Linked DNA regions of Casimicrobium huifangae. The protein of the gene in region 1 interacts with the protein of each later gene in a pairwise test. Links are inferred from orthologs where the notes say so. Each region holds a gene or a part of one and is shown in the gene's direction. Other genes may lie near its edges.

What was found.
Region 2: the proteins of FKL89_RS01135 (region 1) and mrdA interact in binary tests that used the Escherichia coli proteins (3 or more experiments, as listed by UniProt). The link is inferred for Casimicrobium huifangae from one-to-one orthologs.

Annotation. Positions count from the first base shown.
Region 1 is NZ_CP041352.1:240,930-251,032, forward strand. The notes cover bases 4,879-7,899. They hold FKL89_RS01135 (penicillin-binding protein 1A), read left to right. Parts: upstream 4,879-5,217; coding sequence 5,218-7,581; downstream 7,582-7,899. Other genes in these bases: FKL89_RS01130 (pilus assembly protein PilM), read right to left, coding at 4,879-4,989; FKL89_RS01140 (hypothetical protein), read left to right, coding at 7,624-7,899. Outside these bases: FKL89_RS01110 (type IV pilus secretin PilQ), read right to left, coding at 1-2,115; FKL89_RS01115 (pilus assembly protein PilP), read right to left, coding at 2,112-2,636; FKL89_RS01120 (type IV pilus inner membrane component PilO), read right to left, coding at 2,633-3,268; FKL89_RS01125 (PilN domain-containing protein), read right to left, coding at 3,278-3,916; more of FKL89_RS01130, read right to left, coding at 3,913-4,878; more of FKL89_RS01140, read left to right, coding at 7,900-8,163; FKL89_RS01145 (hypothetical protein), read left to right, coding at 8,420-8,869; FKL89_RS01150 (hypothetical protein), read left to right, coding at 9,129-9,497; FKL89_RS01155 (hypothetical protein), read right to left, coding at 9,563-10,103. UniProt on the Escherichia coli protein: Cell wall formation. Synthesis of cross-linked peptidoglycan from the lipid intermediates.
Region 2 is NZ_CP041352.1:4,368,723-4,378,713, forward strand. What follows is about bases 4,242-7,150. They hold mrdA (penicillin-binding protein 2), read left to right. Parts: upstream 4,242-4,687; coding sequence 4,688-6,613; downstream 6,614-7,150. Other genes in these bases: mreD (rod shape-determining protein MreD), read left to right, coding at 4,242-4,675; rodA (rod shape-determining protein RodA), read left to right, coding at 6,610-7,150. Also shown: Asp-tRNA(Asn)/Glu-tRNA(Gln) amidotransferase subunit GatB, read right to left, coding at 1-44; Asp-tRNA(Asn)/Glu-tRNA(Gln) amidotransferase subunit GatA, read right to left, coding at 53-1,513; Asp-tRNA(Asn)/Glu-tRNA(Gln) amidotransferase subunit GatC, read right to left, coding at 1,513-1,800; FKL89_RS19740 (rod shape-determining protein), read left to right, coding at 2,093-3,136; rod shape-determining protein MreC, read left to right, coding at 3,222-4,136; more of mreD, read left to right, coding at 4,133-4,241; more of rodA, read left to right, coding at 7,151-7,713; FKL89_RS19765 (septal ring lytic transglycosylase RlpA family protein), read left to right, coding at 7,710-8,654; Tol-Pal system beta propeller repeat protein TolB, read left to right, coding at 8,651-9,922. UniProt on the Escherichia coli protein: Catalyzes cross-linking of the peptidoglycan cell wall. Responsible for the determination of the rod shape of the cell. Is probably required for lateral peptidoglycan synthesis and maintenance of the correct diameter during lateral and centripetal growth.

The DNA of each region.
Region 1 (10,103 bases):
GCCCAGGACTGGTACCTTGTCTGTCGAGTCAGTGATCACTTCTTCATAGATTCCACCCAACACAGCCGTATCCCCGTTGTTGACAATCACCTTGGTCGATACGCGGCGCGTATTGACGATCGGACTGCCATCCTGAAAGCCCGCGATTGAGTCTTTGGTGACATCCACATCAAGAATTACGCGGCCATCCGGCGTGATTTGTGGCGTTACGTCAAGACCAAGTACAGCGCGAATAGTGACGACGGACGACTGGCCACCGACGCCACCGGACACGCGTAACTTGAATTCCTGACCTTGAGAAATCGAAGACTTAGTGTTGTTGGTGGCAACCACTCGGGGGCTGGAAATTACCTTCCCACGGTTCGCCGCCTCAGCTGCGGAAAGCTCGAGATTGACCAGATTGCCATTGCCAAGATTGAGAAAAGTCATCGCCAAGGTGCCCGCTGGATTGCTAACCGGCAGGTTCACGTTGTAGGGCACGGAGTTGATGTACTCCCCGGTCAAAGCTCCGGTCTGAGTGTCAGGTTTGATGCGCCAGTAGTAGCTGGATGGCGAAAAGCCAGTCGCTATGCCTGTGCCAGGTACGTTGGCCTGATTAGGGTCCGCAATCGGGGTGCCGGTGATGCCAATGTTGCGGCCATTGTTGTACACGCCGGCACCGATGCCGAAGCGGGCCCCGAGCTGACGGCTGAATTTGTCATCCGCAATGACGACCCGAGCCTCAATCAATACTTGTTTGACCGAGATGTCAATCCTCTGGATGAGAGCACGTACTTCTGCCAACTTCGCTGGCGTGTCTTGTACTATGACCATGTTTGTGCGCGCATCAATTGTCGCGCTACCTCGTTTGGAGAGTACCCCTCCACCACTACCACCCGAGGAGGCGCCGCTTTGCCCCCCTCCTCCCGCACCTGGTAGCAACATCCGGCGCACATCATCAGCCTTCTGGTAATTCAACTGGAAAATCTCGGTGCGCAACGGCTCAATATCAGCAACCTGAGCTTTCGCCTCCAGTTCCTGCTTCTCCTTAAGTGCCAACTCTTCTTTGGGGGCGATCCAGACTACATTGCCGTTCTTCCGCATGTCCAGCGAACGAGCCTGCATGACCAGATCAAGTGCCTGATCCCAAGGTACGTCCTTCAACCGCAAGGTCACATTGCCGGTAACTGTGTCCGACACGATGATGTTGAGCCCGGTAAAGTCACCGATTACCTGCAACACCGACCGCACAGCGATGTCCTGGAAATTCAGTGACAGCTTCTCCCCCTTGTAACCCGGCCGCGATCCCTGTGTCAGCTTGTTCGGGTCTTCGACAATCGGCTTGACCTCGATGATCAATCGGTTGTCCGTCTGATAAGCCGAATGCTCCCACAGGCCTTTGGGCTCAATAACCATGCGGGTGTTGTTGCCCTGAGTGAATGTATCGACCAGCACTACAGGGGTGCCGAAGTCCGATACGTCCAGTTTGCGCTCCAGATTGCGCGGCACCTGGGTGCGCAGGAAGTCAACGATCAATACCTTGCCTTGCGGTTTGATGTCGATGCCAGAATTCGCATCCGACAAGTCGACGATCACCCGACCTTCGCCAGCCTGACCACGGCGAAAGTCGACATCACGCAACGCGAACGTTGCACCTTCGGTCTTGGTCGACGCCGTGAATCGCCCGGTCTCTGGCGCTGAGTCAGTGACGGCCGTGCCCGGCGCGTCAAACAGAGTGACGGCAAACTTGTTGCCTTCCGACTTCACCTCATACGATTGAGACTTGACAAGATTGAGCACGACGCGGGTACGCCCTTGAGCTTGCACCACGTTGTAGCTTCGCAGCACCGAGTCGGTCACTTCATTGGTCGCCTTGCCAACACTCGTCGTATTTGCGAAGTCGAGCACAAGCCGGGGCGGTGTCGCGATTGCGAAGACCGATGGCGCCGCCGCCAACGGCGTTTTCAGCGCGAAAGTGAGTGTCGTGCGTCCAGCGGCGCCCTTGGCGACCGCGACATCCTCAATGACGTTCTGTGCCGATGCCGCTGTACTTAGCGCGAAAGCACCCCACAATGCCATGACGAACGACGCCCGGCTCCCTTTGCGAAACGCACGCAATAGTTGAGTGACGTTCATTTCTTTTGCTCCCGCTCTTGCAGCATGATCTTCGTTTGACGCTCGGCCCAGTCACCTGCGCCATCCTGAAACAGTTCTTTCAAATTGATCTCGCCCTCGGAGATGGTGGTGATTACCCCGAAGTTCTGTCCGACATAGTTCCCTTGCCGCACCTGGAAGACCCGGTTGTCATTGGCCTTGATCAGGCCGATCATCGCTTGCCCCTTTTGCAGGGTGCCAACCATCTTCAACGTCTCCAGCGGGAAGGCTTCCAGGGCCTCCTTGCGTCGGGTCATGTCGGGTCCGCGTGCCCCTTTTCCGGTTTCAATCTTTCGCGGCTTGAAGGGATCCGCCTGGTCGAAAGCGTTGTAGGTAAACGCTTCGTAGGGACGCATTGCAGGGATGGGTTCAATCTTGCCGCGTGATGCAGCCCCCTGATCTTTCATCCATGCTCGCAGGTCATCGTCTTCGCCACCGCCGCAGCCGGCGAGTAGCAGGATGACCGCTGCGCACAGTCCCCCGGTAAGCAAGCGAGCATTCATTTCTTCGGCGCCTTCTGCGCATCCTTGGCCTTGCGCTGGGCGGCGACTTCCTCGTCGTCGAGGTAGCGGAAGGTCTTGGCCACGGCCTCCATGGTGAGCACCATGTCCTTCGGATCCTTGTTCGTAATCGCGATGTCGTTCAGCGTAACGATGCGCGAAAGCTGCGAAACATCGCTGGCAAACGCGCCAATGTCGTGGTAATTGCCAGTGACACGCACATCGACCGGCAGCTCGGCGTAGAAGTCCTGTAGCCGCTCCTGGCTAGGTTTGAAGAGTTCAAACTGCAAGCCGCGACCCAGACCCGCCTGGTTGATGTCGGAAAGCAAAGCGTCCATCTCGCTCTTGCTGGGCAACTGGCGCAACAAGGCGCCAAACTGCTGCTCAACTTCTTTTAACTGCTGGATGTGAAGATCGAGATTGATCGCCTGTGCTTTTTTTGCTGTGTATTCCTGACGCAGCGTTTGTTCCTGGTTTTGTTTGCCCTCGAGTTCCTCGTACTGTGGCATCCACCCGAAATAAGCAGCAGCGCCAAGCAACACCAGAATCAGCAGCAAGACCGCTGCAATCTTTGCCGGGAGAGGCCAGACCCCGATGTCACGCGGGTTCAGGCGTCGGATTTCGTCTAAAGTCATAGCTGCGCCCTATTTCGTGATTGCCTGCATGACCTTTTCGCGCGAACTCGGCGCCGCTGGCGTTGCGGCGGTCGCAGGCGTCGGGCCGGCCTTGGCGGGGGCCTCGATACCCTTAAGGCTGATGTTGAGGCTGAATTCGTTGGTGCGCTGCTGGTTTTTGTCGTTCACCGCCTTGATCTCCACCAGCTCGGCGTTTTGCAGGTAAGGCGATGATTCAAGGTTGCGCATTAATGTGGAAACCCGTGCGTTTGACTGCGCAAGCCCGATCAGATTGATTTTTTGACCGTTCTGCTTGACTGCTTTCAGGTACACCCCATCCGGCAGTTGGCGCACCAACTGGTCAAGCAGTTTTACCGATGCGCTTCGGTTGACCTGCAGGGTCTCGACGACCTGCTTGCGGGCCAGCAGCGCGGCGGTCTGATCCTTCAGTTTTTTGATTTCGTCAATCTGCTCGGTGAGCTTCTTGTTCTCGGCAACCAGCAGATCGTTGCGGCGCTGTTGTGATGCGATGCGCTCATCGAGATAGAGTTTGCCGACATACCAGAGGGCCGCAACCCCGATCACGGTGCCAATCAGGATGAGATTGAATTCGCGCTTGCGCAGCGCGCGTTTCGCCGCGCGGTGCGGCAGCAGGTTGATGCGAATCATGCGTCAAACCTCCGCATTGCGAGACCGCAGGCAACGAGCAGCGCTGGCGCATCAGCCGCCAGCTGACGCGACTTCACACCCGGACTTAAGCCCATCTCTGAAAAGGGGTTGGCAACTGAGGCAACCACGTTGGTCCGTCGTGATACTGCATCGGCGAGGCCAGGGAGCGAAGCGCAACCACCGGCCAGCAACATGTAGTCAAGCTGGCCCTGCGCGCTGGAGGTCAGGAAGAACTGCAAAGCCCGCGCCGCTTCGATCGCCAAGGTATCAACATAGGGGCGCAGGACATCGTTGTCGTAGTTTGCCGGAAGATTGCCGGAACGCTTGGCTGCTTCGGCTTCTTCGTTGGTCATGTTGTAGGCCCGCTGGATTTCCTGCGTCAGCTGATTGCCACCAAAGGGGCTCTCGCGCATGAAAATCTGCTCGTCATTGCGGAAAACATAAAACCGCGTCGAGGTGGCGCCAACGTCCAGTACCCCGATGTTCTGGTCGATCCCTTTGCCGGGCAGCGCCTCCGCCATCAGTTCGTACGCGCTCATCACCGCCATCGCCTCGACGTCCATTACGGCAGGTTTGAGGCCGGCGGACTCCAGCGCAGCGACGCGATCCTCCACCTTTTCCCGGCGGGCGGCGGCGATCATCACCTCAACCTGGGTGTCATCGTTGGCAACCGGGCCGATAACCGCGTAGTCGAGGTTAACTTCGTCAAGTGCGAAAGGAATGTACTGATTCGCCTCGCCTTCTACCGCCTGCTCAAGATCGTCTTCCCGCTCGGTCGCTGGCAGCGTAATGCGCTTGGTGATCACCATACTGGTCGGAAGTGCCGCGGCAGCACCCTTTGTGCGCGAACCGAGCTTGCGCAACGCCCGCTCAATTGCCGCCCCGACCGCCTCAACATTGGCGATATTGCCGTCGGTGACCGAATCTCGCGGCAGAGGCTCAATCGTGTAACGACTGAGTTCGGGTTTTTGCCGAGTCCCCGCCAACTCGACCAGCTTCACCGAGGTGCTGCTGATGTCAACGCCGATGAGCGGGGTACTTTTTGCCCCAAATGCGCCCCGGAGCTGAGCCAAAAAATCTTTTTGCATTGAGAGTTTAGGCCACTTTTGTCGCCTGAAACTTTAAGTTGAGTGAGGAGTGTTGCATAAGGCTCGCGCCGTGGCAAGCCGTGCCCCGGATTTGGCAGCCTATAATCGGCGAAAAAAACAACATTGGCATAACAGCAGTCTTGCGGCGGCGACCTCGCGGCATGGCGGGAATAATCAGCCAGAATCAGCCTCCGGGGGAAATAAGGGACGTCAATGTTCAAGCGTTGGGTGGTGTACCTTGCTTCCGTATTGGGGGGGCTGCTGCTGGTAGGCGGCGTGCTCGGAACCCTTGTCTGGGCGTTGATCAGCGCCCGCTTGCCGTCGCTTGACGTCCTGACCGACTATCAGCCCAAGCTCCCGCTTCGCGTGCTGTCGGAGGAGGGCACGGTGCTGGCCGAGTTCGGCGAGGAGCGGCGCAGCATCGTCAAGCTGGCCGAGGTGCCGGTCCATGTCCGCCAGGCAATCCTCGCTGCGGAAGACGCCAATTTCTACGAGCACTCCGGCGTTGACTGGCTTGCCGCGCTGCGCGCTGCCTACACCAACACCATGGGCGGACCACGGTCTGGCGCCGGCACTATCACCATGCAGGTGGCCCGCAATTTCTTCCTCACGCGGGAACGTTCCGGGGTTGCCGGTTACCTGAGAAAAGCCAATGAGGTAGTGCTCACTTTCAAAATTGAGCGCGACCTGACTAAAGATCAGATTCTTGAGCTGTACATCAACCAGATCTACCTGGGGCAGCGGGCGTATGGTTTCGCCGCGGCTGCCAAGGCGTATTACGGCAAGCCGCTGGAAAAAGTCACCGTCGCTGAAGCTGCCATGCTGGCCGGGCTGCCCAAGGCCCCATCGTCGTTCAATCCTTTCGTCAACCCGAAGCGGGCTGCCCTGCGTCAGCAATACGTGCTGCGCCGGATGCACGAGCTGGACTATCTGAACGACGCCAACTACAAGGCGGCGCTCGCGGCCCCGCCGACGCTCAAGACTGACACTGGGCCTACCGTCCATTCCGAGTACCTGAACGAGATGGTTCGCCAGTTCGTGTTCGATCTGGTGGGGGAAACCGCCTATACACGCGGGCTTTCGGTCACCACCACCATCAAGGCACGCGATCAGGAGGCGGCCTACCAGGCGCTTCGCCGTGGCGTCCTGGACTACGAGCGGCGGCAGGCGTTCCGCGGCCCCGAAGGTTACGTCGAACTGCCGGCGCCGCCGAAAGACGGCAAGGAGACGAAAGAGTCAAAGGAAGCCCTCGCCGAAGCAATCGAAACCGCGTTCTCGCAGTTTCCCGACGCCGATGACCTGCTGACCGCCGTCGTGCTCGAAGCCAGTCCGAAGCGTGTGATCATCACCCGTGGCGAAGGCGAAACCTACACCCTGGAAGGCGAGGCGATCCGCTTCGTGCGCAATGCGCTGGCCGAAAACGCCTCGTCCGGCGAGCGCCTGCGCCGCGGCGCCGTGCTGCGCATGACGCAGGATGAAAAGGGCGCCCCGCGCCTGACGCAACTGCCACAGGTGGAAGCGGCACTGGTGGCACTGGATCCGAACGACGGCGCCGTGCGCAGCCTGGTCGGCGGCTTCGATTTCGGTAAAAACCAGTACAACCACGTCACTCAGGCGAGCCGGCAACCCGGTTCCTCGTTCAAGCCGTTCATCTATTCGGCGGCGCTGGAGAAGGGCATTACCTCGACTACCGTCATCAACGACGCGCCTTTGTTCTTCCCGGCCGCGCAGACTGGCGGCGAGGATTGGGAGCCAAAAAACTACGACGGCAAATTCGAAGGCCCGATGCGGGTGCGTACCGCACTGGCGAAATCGAAGAACATGGTCTCCATCCGTGTGCTGCGCTCGATCGGGCCGAGCTACGCCCAGGACTACATCACCAAGTTCGGCTTTGACCCGAAGCAACACCCGGCCTATCTGACGCTCGCGCTTGGCGCAGGCCAGACCAATCCAATGCAGATGGCCGCCGCGTACTCGGTGTTCGCCAACGGTGGCTACCGCGTCAAGCCCTACTTCATCAAGAAGATCGTCGATCCGAAGGGCACCGTCATCTTCGAAGAATCGCCGGTGGTGGCGGGCAAGGACGCCGAGCAGGCGATCGACCCGCGTAACGCCTTCATCATGACCACCATGCTGCGCGACGTGGTGCGCGCCGGCACCGCCGCCAAGGCGATGGCGCTAGGCCGTGGCGATCTGGCTGGCAAGACGGGCACCACCAACGACAGCGTGGACGCCTGGTTCGCCGGATTCAATCAGTCGCTGGTGGGCGTCGCCTGGGTTGGCTTCGACCAGCCGAAGTCGCTTGGCGAACGCGAGACCGGTGGCGGCGTTGCGCTGCCGATCTGGATCAACTACATGAAGACGGCGCTGAAAGGCGTGCCGGAAATCCCGCTCAAGCCGCCGGGCGGCGTGGTCAGCGCCACGGTCAGCGGCGACGGCGAGGGGCTGGTGGATACTGGTGCGGTGTCGGACTGGTTCTACTCCGAGTTCCCACCGCGCCGCTTTGTCGATCCGCTCACCGGCAACGAAGGCGGTCGCAGCAAGCAGGACGAAGAGGTGCGGCAGCAGCTGTTCTGACAGGCGCCAAAGCCTCGTCCACGCGGCGCCTGCCCGATCCCTATGGCCCACGAACGCGCTACGCTGGCGGCGACGGCCGCCCGCATCATTGTCGAATCCGAGCTGACCGACTGGGCGCTGGCGCGCCGCAAGGCAGCGGCCGAACTCGGGCTCGCCGCACACGGCACGCCACAGCCCTCCGACGCCGAAATCATCGCCGAAATCCAGACTTGGCAAGCGCTTTACGGCGGCGCGGAGTGGGTGGCCCAACTGCGGGCGCAGCGCGAGTACGCGCTGGAGGCGATGCAGGCCTTGCAGCGCTTCAATCCGGCACTGGTTGGCCCGGTGGCCGAGGGCTGGGCGCATGCCGGCAGCGAAATCCGCATCGAGCTGACACCCGACAACCCCAAAGAAGTCGAGTACGCGTTGATCGACCTCGACGTCGAGTTCACGCCGCATCTCGGTCGCGATGGCGTGGCGCAGTACGAAATCGTCGATGGCGACTGGCCGATGCGGCTGGTCGTGCGCGAAGGCGGGCGCGCGCCCGACCCACGCCACAAGCATCGTCTCAGCGGCTCGCAACTGCAGCAGCTTTTGCGCTAAAGCCCTATTTGAAAAGGGCTCAGGGCCTCAAACGGCAATAGTCGACTATTGCCGTTTCTTGCCCATACGCCATATGCCGCCGTAGCTCCGCTGAAAAGCTGACTATCGTCCTGTGCTGACGAAGCCGCAGCCGAACAAATCGTTACAAACGATAAGGCGATGAAACCGCTTGTTTTGCGCTGCCGCGAGTCCATGTAGCGGTCAGGCGCTGAAGAGCGTTTCTTCCTCCTCATCACATTCAGCAAGGAATCAGGACATGAAAAAGATCGTGAAATCCGCCCTCATTGCATCCACGCTCATCGCGGCCGGCGCCAGCCTCGCCCACGACGGCCCGATGGGTGGCGACGGCATGCACAAGGGCATGGGGCCGATGGGCCAGGGCATGGGCATGCAGCGCCAGCCGGTCGACATCGCCAAAATTTTGAACCTCGACGCCGCCCGCGCCGACAAGGTCAACGCCATCCTCGCCGACGAACGCAAGGAGCGTCAAGCGCTGTGGGAGTCGCGCAAGACCGCCGGCCATGACGACGCCAGCAAGCAGGCCTTCCGCGACAAGATGATCGCCCTGCGCGACAGTACCAAGACCAAATTGACCGCAGTGCTCACTGCCGATGAACTGCAGAAGCTGCGTGACGCTACCGCCGGGCACCGCATGCATCGTGGCCACGGGCCGCAGCCGCAGGGTGGCGAACACAAGCACGGCTAACCGCGCACGACCCAGTCACCAACCCCGGCCGCTTCACGGCGCCCGGGGTTTTTTGTTGCCAGCAGCAACTGCGTGATCGTCCGCGAACACACTTTCTTACAAACCAGCTGGTCCAATCGCGGCTTTTTTCCGTCGTCGAGCGTTCAAATAGTCACCAAGGCAATCAGCGCTACCCAACCCCCTTACTCTGACCGGCAGCGCTCCGTTTCATCAAGAACCGCGTGACGGAAGTCACCACGCCAACGAAAGAGAGACCGCAATGAAACTGTTCAAGACCACCCTCATCGCAGCAGCATTGCTTGCTACCGGCGCCGCATTCGCAGGCCCTGGCGGCATGGGCATGCATCAGCCGGGCGAGCGCATCGTCAAGATTCTCAATCTCGATGCCAACCGCGCGGCACAGGTGACCGCCATCATGACCGACGCGCAGAACCAGCGCCGTACCGTGTTCGAGTCGATGAAAGGCAAGCGCGGCGATCCGGCCGCCCGCGAAGCCGCCCACGCACAGATGAAAGCCATCGGCGACGGCACCAAGGCCAAGCTTGCGCAAGTGCTGACCCCGGACGAAATGGCCAAACTGAAGGAAGCACGCAAGGCGATGCGCGGCCACGGACCCGCCCGCGGCTAGACGACAACGCCAAAAGGAAAAAGGCAAGCCCGCAAGGCTTGCCTTTTTTGCGCGCGGCGCGCGCGTTAGCGGTTGGTGCGCATGCCGCAGTGCAGGTTCAGATAATCGCGAATGCTGTCCCAATCCGCTCGCGTTGCGCTTGGGCTGAAGGTGATGCCGTTGGTGACCGCCGTGCCGGTGAGGCCCATCGCCGCGCGCGAGAACAGCAGGCCGTCGGTGGTCGCCAATATTGCACCATCGCCGTCAATGTCCATTGTGCAGCGGGCGCCAGTGTAGGCATCGCCCTGAAACCGGTTCACGCAAAAGTCGTAGTTGGCGCCCGTTGATGCCGAGCAAACGGATGCAACGATGATGCCGCCATCGGCCTCCAGCGCAACTGCGCTGCCCAGGCTCACTCCGCCACTTGGCGCGAAGATGAATTTGCCGTTGCCGCTGCCAGCGATGTCAAAACTCGCGTCAAGCTCGCCGTATGAATCAAGGCGTGCCAGACAGAGCTTGGTTCGCGCCTCGGCGGCGACATAGCAGCCGCCGACCACAACGATTTTTCCATCCGGTGCGAGGGCACTGGCGTAGGCGCTGCTGCCATCGGCGGAGACAGCGAAGCTG
Region 2 (9,991 bases), 4.1 Mb from region 1 along the record:
TGCACGTGCGTTTCAAGACCGATGACGATTTCCCACTGTGCCATGTTCGTGCTCAGATGGACGGATGGCGCTTGTGCCAGTCCGTCGCCAGTTGAAACTGATGCGCCGCGTTCAACATGCGCGCCTCGTCGAGATAGTTGCCGATGACGTGCATGCCCACGTGCTGACCGTTGTCGTCGGTGCCGCACGGATGGCTCATCGCCGGCTGTCCCGTAAGGTTGGCACAGATGGTGAAGATGTCGTTGAGGTACATCTTGACCGGATCATCGCTCTTGGCGCCGAACTGGAACGCGCTCTCGGGTGCCGTCGGGCCCATCACCAGGTCGCACACCTCGTAGGCGCGCTTGAAGTCCTCGGCGATCAGCCGGCGCAGCTTGCCGGCCTGCAGGTAGTAGGCGTCGTAGTAGCCGTGCGACAGCACATAGGTGCCGATCAGGATGCGGCGCTTCACCTCGGCGCCGAAGCCTTCGGCGCGGCTCTTCTTGTACATGTCGAGCAGGTCGTCGTACTGTTCGGCACGATGGCCGAAGCGCACGCCTTCGTAACGCGACAGATTGCTCGAGGCCTCAGCCGGGGCCACGACATAGTACGCGGGCACCGAGTACTTGACGTTGGGCAGCGAGATTTCGACCGTCGTCGCGCCGAGCTTGCGGTAGACGTCGAGCGCGGCGTCCACGGCCTTGGCAATATCGGGTGCCACGCCTTCGCCGAAGAATTCCTTGGGCAGGCCGATGCGCAGGCCGGCGAGCGGCTTGGCGAGATCGCGACTGTAGTCCTCGCGCGGGCGGTCGAGCGAAGTCGCATCATGCGGATCAAAACCGGCCATCGCGTTGAGCAGCAGCGCGCAGTCTTCGGCGGTCTGGGCGAACGGGCCGGCCTGGTCAAGCGAGGACGCGAAGGCGATGATGCCGAAGCGCGAGCACACGCCGTAAGTCGGCTTGAGGCCCGTGAGATTGCAGAACATTGCCGGCTGCCGGATCGAGCCGCCGGTGTCGGTGCCGGTCGAGGCCGGGGCGAGGCCCGCCGCAACCGCCGCTGCCGACCCCCCCGACGAGCCACCCGGCACGCGCGACAGGTCCCAGGGGTTCTTGACAGTACCGAAGTACGAGGTCTCGTTGGACGAGCCCATCGCGAACTCGTCCATGTTGAGCTTGCCGAGCGTGACCATGCCGGCCGCAGCCATGTTGGCGACAACGGTCGAGGTGTAGGGCGCGACGAAGTTCTCCAGCATGCGCGAGCCGCAAGTGGTGCGCCAGCCGTCGATCAGGTAAATGTCCTTGTGCGCAATCGGCACGCCAAGCAGGGGCGCAGTATCCCCGGACGTACGACGGGCGTCGGCCACCTTTGCCTCGGCCAGCGTCTTCTCGCGGTCAAGGGTGATGTAGGCGTTGAGCGTCGGATTCAGTACATCGGCGCGGGCCAGGTAGTGTTCGGCGAGTTCGACGGCACTGACCTTCTTTTCATCGAGGGCTCGCTTGGTCTCGGCAACAGTGGCAAAGGTGTTCCAGCTCATTACTCGATCACCCTGGGTACGAGGTAATAGCCGTCTGCAGCAGCCGGCGCGTTCTTCTGAAACTTGTCGCGCTGATTCACTTCGGTGACGACGTCGTCGCGCAGGCGCAGCACCATGTCGAGCCCGTGCGACATCGGCTCAACGCCGTGCGTATTGACGGACTGCATCTCGTCGATCAGTTTGAAGATGCCGGTGAGCTTGGCCTGCACGTCGGCCACGTCGACGGGGGTCACGGCAATGCGCGCGAGATGCGCGATCCGCTCAATGTCCTGGGTGGTGAGACTCATGTCGGAGGAGTCGCCCCGGTCCGGAGGCGCCTGAAACCCGCTTGAATCGGGACGGCAGGCCGTTTGGCGCAGGGTCGAATATCTGTTTGTTTAAGTCTGGTAGGGTAACATATCGGGCTAAGCAATGTAGGCCCTACCGTCGCCGGAAAGGGCTTGCAGTCGATGTTTCCGGGGGATTTCGTTTACTGGCCTGAGTGCGATTCGCGCGTCAGGCCGAAATGCCTTGTGCCGCGCGCGACTGTGGTCGCGTCTGCTGCGCCTGGCCCAACAAGAGTGTCCGCAGACCCAAGTCATGTTCAAGTTTCTAAGCAGTTATCTTTCCACCGACATCGCCATTGATCTTGGCACAGCGAACACGCTGATTTACGTACGCGGCAAGGGCATCGTCCTCGATGAGCCCTCCGTTGTCGCGATCCGCCAGGAAGGCGGTCCCAACGGCAAGCGCGTTATTCAGGACGTCGGTCTCTCGGCCAAACAGATGCTGGGCCGCACGCCGGGCAACATCACGGCCATCCGCCCGATGAAAGACGGCGTGATCGCCGACTTCAACGTGACCGAGCAGATGCTGAAGCAGTTCATCCGCAAGGTGCTCGACAGCAAGATGTTCAGCCCGAGTCCGCGCATCATCATCTGCGTGCCCTGCGGCTCGACCCAGGTTGAACGTCGCGCGATCCGCGAGTCGGCGCTCGGTGCCGGCGCGTCCAAGGTGTTCCTGATTGAGGAGCCGATGGCGGCCGCGATCGGTGCCGACTTGCCAATCTCCGACGCGACCGGCTCGATGGTGGTAGACATCGGCGGCGGCACTACCGAGGTTGGCGTGATCTCGCTGGGCGGTATGGTTTACGCTGGTTCAGTACGCGTTGGCGGCGACAAGTTCGATGAAGCGATCATCAACTACATCCGCCGCAACTACGGCATGCTGATCGGCGAGACGACCGCCGAGACGATCAAGAAGACGATCGGCTCCGCGTTCCCCGGCAGCGAAGTGCGCGACATGGAGATCAAGGGCCGCAACCTCGCCGAAGGCATCCCGCGCGCGTTCACCGTGTCGTCCAACGAGATTCTCGAAGCCCTGACCGATCCGCTCAACGCGATCGTCAGCGCCGTCAAGCAGGCGCTTGAGCGCACGCCGCCTGAACTCGGTGCTGACATCGCCGAAAAGGGCATGGTGCTGACCGGCGGCGGCGCGCTGCTGCGCGACCTCGACCGTCTGCTGATGGAAGAAACCGGCCTGCCCGTGGTAGTGGCAGAAGACCCGCTCACCTGTGTGGTGCGCGGCTGTGGCAAGGCGCTCGAAAACATCGATCGCCTGTCTTCCATTTTCACCACCGACTGAGGTCTCTACGCGTGATGTTTGGCCACCCGCGCTTTGACAGAGCAAGCGTAGGTGGGCGACTCACGCCTGTTTTTCTGCAGGCAGTATGCAAGGCCGCGTAACCTCGTTGCCCTCCGAGCCGCCGCGCTTTTTCAAGCGCGGTCCGAGCCCGATCGCGCGGCTCACATTCTTCGGCGTAATTTCGCTTGCGTTGATGTTCATCGATGCACGTTTCAAGACGCTGGAAACGGTACGCATGGCCATTGCCACCGTCGTGTACCCGGTGCAACAGGCCGCGCTGATACCTGGGCAGATTGCCACGAGTATTGGAGAATTCTTCGACACCCGCGCCGAGTTGCGTGAGGAAAACACCCGGCTCAAGGCCGATCTGCTGCAGGCGTCGCTCGCACAGCAGGCCCACGTCGCCGCCAGGCAGGAGTCGGAGCGCCTGCAAAAGCTGCTGCTGATGTCACAGGCGGCGAACATCAAGGCACAGGCCAGTCGGGTCGTTTATCTCGGGCGCGACCCGTTTTCGCAGAAGGCATTCGTCGAACGGCAAGTCACCCAGACGTTCGAACCGGGCTCGGCAGTCGTTGATGAGCGGGGCCTTCTCGGGCAGTTGACCCGGGTTCATCCGCTGTTTGCTGAAATCACCCTGATCACCGAGAAGGATTTCGCGGTGCCGGTGAAGGTCGAGCGCACCGGCAACCGGGCCCTGCTGTACGGCCGTGGCCCCGGGCTCTCGCCCGAGCTCAGTTACGTTGCCAGCAATGTCGATGTCAAGGAGGGTGACATATTGCTCACCTCAAGCATCGACGGCCTCTATCCCGCCAACATTCGCGTCGCAACCATCGCCAGCGTGCAGCGCTCGGCGGAAAACCCGTTTGCCGTGATCAAGTGCACGCCAACCGCTGGTCTGCTCAGTGCTGACGCAGTGCTGGTCCTCGACAAACCGGCCGCACCACCGCCGCGCCCTGCCGCAGATGTCGCCAAAGAAGCGCCCAGCAAAAAACGCCGATGAGCTTCCTGCACCTGCCCGATTCTCCACTGTTCAAGATCGCCAAGCCGGAGGACATCCTGCTGGCGCCAAAGCCGTGGTTCGTCGCGCTGACGCTGGCGCTGGCCTTCACCGCCAACCTGCTGCCGTTATCCGGATTTGCGCTGGCAATGCGCCCCGACTTTTTCGCCCTGGTGCTGCTGTACTGGGCAATTCACCAGCCCCGCTGGATCGGGGTGGGCGTTGCCTGGGCTTGCGGCTTGCTGACCGATGTCGTAGAAGCCAATCTGTTTGGCCAGCATGCGCTGGCATATGCAATTCTTGGTTTTGCCGCTGGATATTTTCATCGCCGGGTATTGCGCTTCCCGCTCTGGCAGCAGGCGCTGCATGTGCTTGGGCTGCTGCTGATCGCGCAGGCTGTCGTGCTGGTGCTGCGCTTGATGAGCGGCGCGTCGCTGCCGAGTGCAGCACTGGTACTGGGCAGCTTCAGCAGCGCGCTGATCTGGCCAATCATTTCCGCATTGCTGCAGTGGCCGCAGCGTGTGCGCTCCCTGCTCGATTGAGACCAACAAGTCATGGCTGCCGAACTACGCAACTATGATCAGGAAGTCTTCTGGTACCAGCGCCGGCTGACACTGGCCGCAATCCTTGTGGTGCTGTGCTTCCTCGGATTGCTGGGCCGTTTCTTCTACCTGCAGGTGGTGCAGTATCGCCATTTCGCGACACTCGCCGAGGCCAATCGCATTGATGTGCAGCCCGAGGCGCCGAATCGCGGCATCATTACTGACCGCAATGGGCTGGTGCTGGCGTCCAACTATTCGGCCTATACGCTCGAACTCAACCCCCAGAAGATCGCCGACGTTGACGCGGCCATCGACGAGGTGGGCAAGATCGTTGAAATCTCGGCGCGCGACCGTCGCCGCTTCAAACGGCTCTACGAAGAATTCCGTACCAATGACAGTTTGCCGCTGAAGTCGCGGCTAAGTGATGAAGAGGTAGCGCGCGTCGCGGCCAACCGCTTCCGTCTGCCAGGCATTGAGATCAAGGCGCGGCTGTTCCGCCAATACCCGTTTGGCGAAGTTGCCTCGCACGTGATTGGCTACATCGGACGCATCAGTCAGGGTGAGAAAGAACGCATCGAGGCGGCCGGGCTGACCGCCAACTACAAGGGCTCCGACTACATCGGCAAGGTGGGCATCGAGCTTTCCTACGAGAAAGAACTGCACGGCACGGCCGGCGCCACTGAAGTCGAGGTGGATGCCTCACGGCGCGTGGTTCGCACGCTGTCGCGCAAGCCTTCGCTGACGGGCAACAATCTGCAGCTGTCACTCGACATCAGGCTGCAGAAGATTGCTGAGGATGCCTTTGGCAGCAAGCGCGGCGCCCTGGTCGCCATCGAGCCGGCAACGGGCGATGTGCTCGCCTTCGTCAGCAAGCCGGGTTACGACCCCAACCTGTTTGTCGATGGCATCGACCCGCAAAACTGGGAGGCACTCAACACCTCCGAGGACAAGCCTTTGCTCAACCGGCCCTTGCGCGGAGCGTACCCGCCCGGTTCGACCTACAAGCCGTTCATGGCGCTGATGGCGCAGGAGCTTGGCATACGGACAGCGCAACAGGCGATCAGCGACCCCGGCTTCTTCCGGCTTGGCGGCGGCTATTGGCGCGATGACAAGGTGGGTGGTCACGGCGCCGTTGATCTGGTGAAGTCGATCGCGGTGTCCTGCGATACCTACTACTACCAGGTCGCTGCCGAGGCCGACATCGACGAGTGGGCGAAATTCATGAAGCCCTTCGGTTTCGGCCAGAAGACCGGCATCGATATTGACGGCGAGTTGCCCGGCATCCTGCCAACGCGCGAATGGAAGGCGAAGCGCTTCCCGAAAGATCCGAAGCTGCACGTCGGCGATCAGGTTTCACTGGGCATCGGGCAGGGTTTCAATACCTTCACGCCGCTGCAGATGGCCTACGCCACCGCAATCCTTGCCAATCGCGGGGTGGCGTTCAAGCCGCATCTGGTGAAGCGGGTGCAGGACGCACGTACCGGCGAATCACGACTGACGCAGCCGGCCCCCTCCTACAGCATTCCACTCAAGGAGGCCCATGTCGACGCCGTTCTGCGCGGCCTCGCGGGTGTGGTGAAAGAGGGTACTGGTCGCACCGCGTTTCTGAATGCCAAATACACCAGCGGCGGCAAAACTGGCACAGCTCAGGTGTTTGGTCTGCGCGGCGGCGAATACAAAGCCTCCCAGATTGCGGAGCGACTGCGCGATCACGCCTGGTATATCGCGCTGGCACCGCTCGAAAAGCCGACAATCGCCCTGGTGGCTTTCGTTGAAAACGGCGGCTTTGGCGCGGAGGCAGCGGCGCCGATCGCGCGCAAGGTGATGGACGCCTACTTTGACGCATCGCTGCTGGAGGCGGCGCTGAAGCGCAACGTCGATCGCAGCGAACAAGTGGCGGCAGCCGCACAGGCAGCGGAAGTGAGGCGTGCACGATGATGCAGCAACTGTGGTCCAAGTTGACTGATCATCTGGACCCCTTTCTATTCGCCATCGTTACCGCCATCGCGGCACTCGGTCTGCTGGTGCTGTTCAGCGCTGCCAACGAGACGATGGGGCGGGTCATTTCGCAATCACAGAAGGTGGTGATCGCGGTGGCCATCATGATTGTGATTGCCAATCTATCGCCGCAATTCATCGCGCGTTTTGCGGTGCCGCTGTACACCATTGGCATCGTGCTGCTGTTGGGCGTTGCCGTTGGCGGCGAAGTGGTGAAGGGCGCCCGTCGCTGGTTGAAAATCCCCGGCGTCGGCAACATCCAGCCGTCGGAGATCATGAAGATTGCCTTGCCACTGATTCTCGCGTGGTACTTCGAGCGGCACGAAGGCAGCATGAACTGGCGCAACTTTGTGGTGGCCGCTTTGCTGGTAGCGCTGCCATTCGGTCTGGTGGTGCGTCAACCCGATCTGGGTACCGCGCTGCTGATCGGCGCATCCGGCTTTTTTGTGCTCTATCTGGCCGGTCTCGACTGGCGCATCATCGTCGGTGGCGCGCTGGTCGGTGGGCTCACGTTTTGGGGCGCGTGGGAGTTCAACTGGCTGCACGACTACCAGAAGGAACGTATCCTGACCGTGTTCAACCCCCAGCAGGACGCCCAGGACGCAGGTTGGCACACCACGCAGGCGGCGATCGCCATCGGCTCCGGCGGACTGCTCGGCAAGGGCTGGCTCAATGGCACGCAAACCCATCTGGAGTTTTTGCCGGAGAAGCACACCGACTTCATCTTCGCGGTGTATGGCGAAGAGTTCGGCCTGCTCGGCTGCGCGGTTCTGGTGTTGCTTTACCTGCTGATGATCGGCCGCTGCTTCCTGATCGCGGCCAACGCGTCCACCTTGTTCGGACGCCTGATGGCCGGCTCAATGACGCTGATGTTCTTCACCTATGCCTTCGTCAACATGGGCATGGTGACCGGCATGCTCCCCGTCGTCGGCGTACCATTGCCGTTCATGAGCTTCGGTGGCACGGCGCTGATGACATTGTTTATCGCAGTCGGTATCCTGATGAGTGTGCAAACCCATCGCAAGCTGGTGAATTCTTGACTCGCCATCGCGTCCTCATCGGCCTCGTCACTGGCGCGTTTGGCGCCGCCCTGTTGCTGGGACTGGGCGGCTGCGCCAGCAAGTCGCCTCCACGTGCCACCACTGGCGCCAGCAAACCGTCAACACCTTCCGGAACCCGACCGGGTGCCTACTACAAGGACGACGGCCCGGCAGCAAACCTGCCCGCAGACATTGACCGGATTCCCGATGCCGAACCGCGCGCGGAGCCCCTGCATCGCTTCGCCAATCGCCCCTACAACGTTTTCGGTGTTGACTACACGCCGCTGACAGCGCTGACTCCCCTTCGGCAACGCGGCGTTGCCTCGTGGTACGGCCGCAAGTTTCACGGGCAGAAGACCGCCATCGGCGAGGTCTACGACATGTTTGCGATGACCGCTGCGCATCCGACCGCGCCTTTGCCGAGCTACGCACGCGTCAGCAACCCGCGCAGCGGGCGCAGCGTGATCGTACGCATCAATGATCGCGGGCCGTTTCATCCGGGCCGTGTCGTTGATTTGTCCTACGCAGCGGCGCACCGCCTGGGTATCGCCCAGGGCGGCAGCGGCGAAGTTGACTTTGAGCTGTTGCTGCCGCCGTTTTCAGCGTCAGCGACATCAGCGGTGGCGATCAAGCCAGCCACTCCGGTCGAACCATCGCCGCCGTCAGAGCCCGCACCAATTGCAACCGGCCCAGCAGCCGCGGTGGCCGGTGAAGCTTTTTACGTGCAACTTGGCGCGTTTGGAAACTTTGCCAACGCTCAGGTGTTCCAACAGCGAATGAGCGCTGAACTCGCCACCACTCCCCGCGTACAGCAGATCGATGCGTTGTTCCGCGTCCGCCTCGGCCCCTTTGACAGCCGCGAAGCCGCTGTCATCGCACGTGACCGTGCGCAGGGCATACTCGCCACCTCTCTCCCCATCATCAGCGGCAGCGTCCGATGACATCAAGATTCGCCCGTCTCCTCGCGCTCGCTGCGCTTTTTGTCGCCAGCAACACGCACGCCCAATTGACCATCGACATCGTTGGCGTCGGTGCCCAGCAGATTCCCGTCGCCGTGGCCGGCTTCGCGGGCGCCGACCCCAACGCACAGCAAATGTCATCGGTCATTGAAGCCGATCTCGGCCGCAGCGGCCTGATCAAGACCGTCAACAGCAATGGCTTGCCGCGCAGCGCCGAGCTTGCCGCTGTACCGTTCGCCGATCTCAAGGCGCGAGGCGCGGACGCTGCTGTCATCGGGTCCGTGCAGCCGACCGGCAATGGCCAGTACAGCGTGAGCTTCCGGCTGGTTGATGTGCCCAAGCAGTCGCAGTTGACCGGCCTGGTGTTTGTGGTCGCCAGCAAGGATCTGCGTGCCACCGCCCACCGCATCGCCGATATCGTCTATGAGCAGTTGACCGGCGAGAAAGGCGTGTTCAGCACGCGGCTTGCCTATGTGTCGAAGTCGCCCGGCCGCTTTCAGTTGATCGTCTCCGACAGTGATGGCGCCAATTCGGTGGCCGTGGTCAATTCCACCGAGCCGATCATCTCGCCCGCGTGGTCGCCTGATGGCGGCCGGCTTGCCTATGTGTCGTTCGAAGGCCGCAAGCCGAGTGTTTACGTGCAAAACGTGGCCAATGGCGAACGCGCCCTGCTGGTACGCGCGTCCGGCAACCAGTCGGCACCGGCGTGGTCACCCGATGGTGGTCGTATCGTGTTCGCGTCGTCACAAGCCGGTGGTACCCAGCTCTTTCTTGCCAATGCCGACGGCAGCAACCTGCGCCGCCTGACCAACAGCGGCGCCATCGATACCGCGCCGAACTGGGCACCGGATGGCCGCATCTACTTCATGAGTGACCGCGGCGGCACACCGCAGATCTATCGCATGTCGCCGGATGGCGGCAATGCCGAGCGCGTAACCTTCGAAGGCAGCTACAACGCCAATCCGCGCGTCGCCGCCGATGGCAAGAGCATGGTCTTCGTGCGCCGCGACGGCGGTCGCGAGATGTTGGCCGTGCAGGATTTCGCCTCGCGCCAGGTGCAATTGCTGACCCAGGGGCCGGTGGACGAGTCACCCTCGTTCGCGCCCAACGGCAAGCTGATCGCCTACGCCTCGGTGTATAACGGCAGGGGTGTGCTGGCCACGGTGTCGGCCGACGGTCGCGTCAAGCAGCGTCTGGGCGCGAGCAACGCCGATGTGCGCGAGCCGGCCTGGGGGCCGCTGCCACGATGATGGCAGGCCCGCACAACAATTTTCCGCAGCAAGCAGTTCGGTTCACCACGAATTACCTCGCCATGCTGA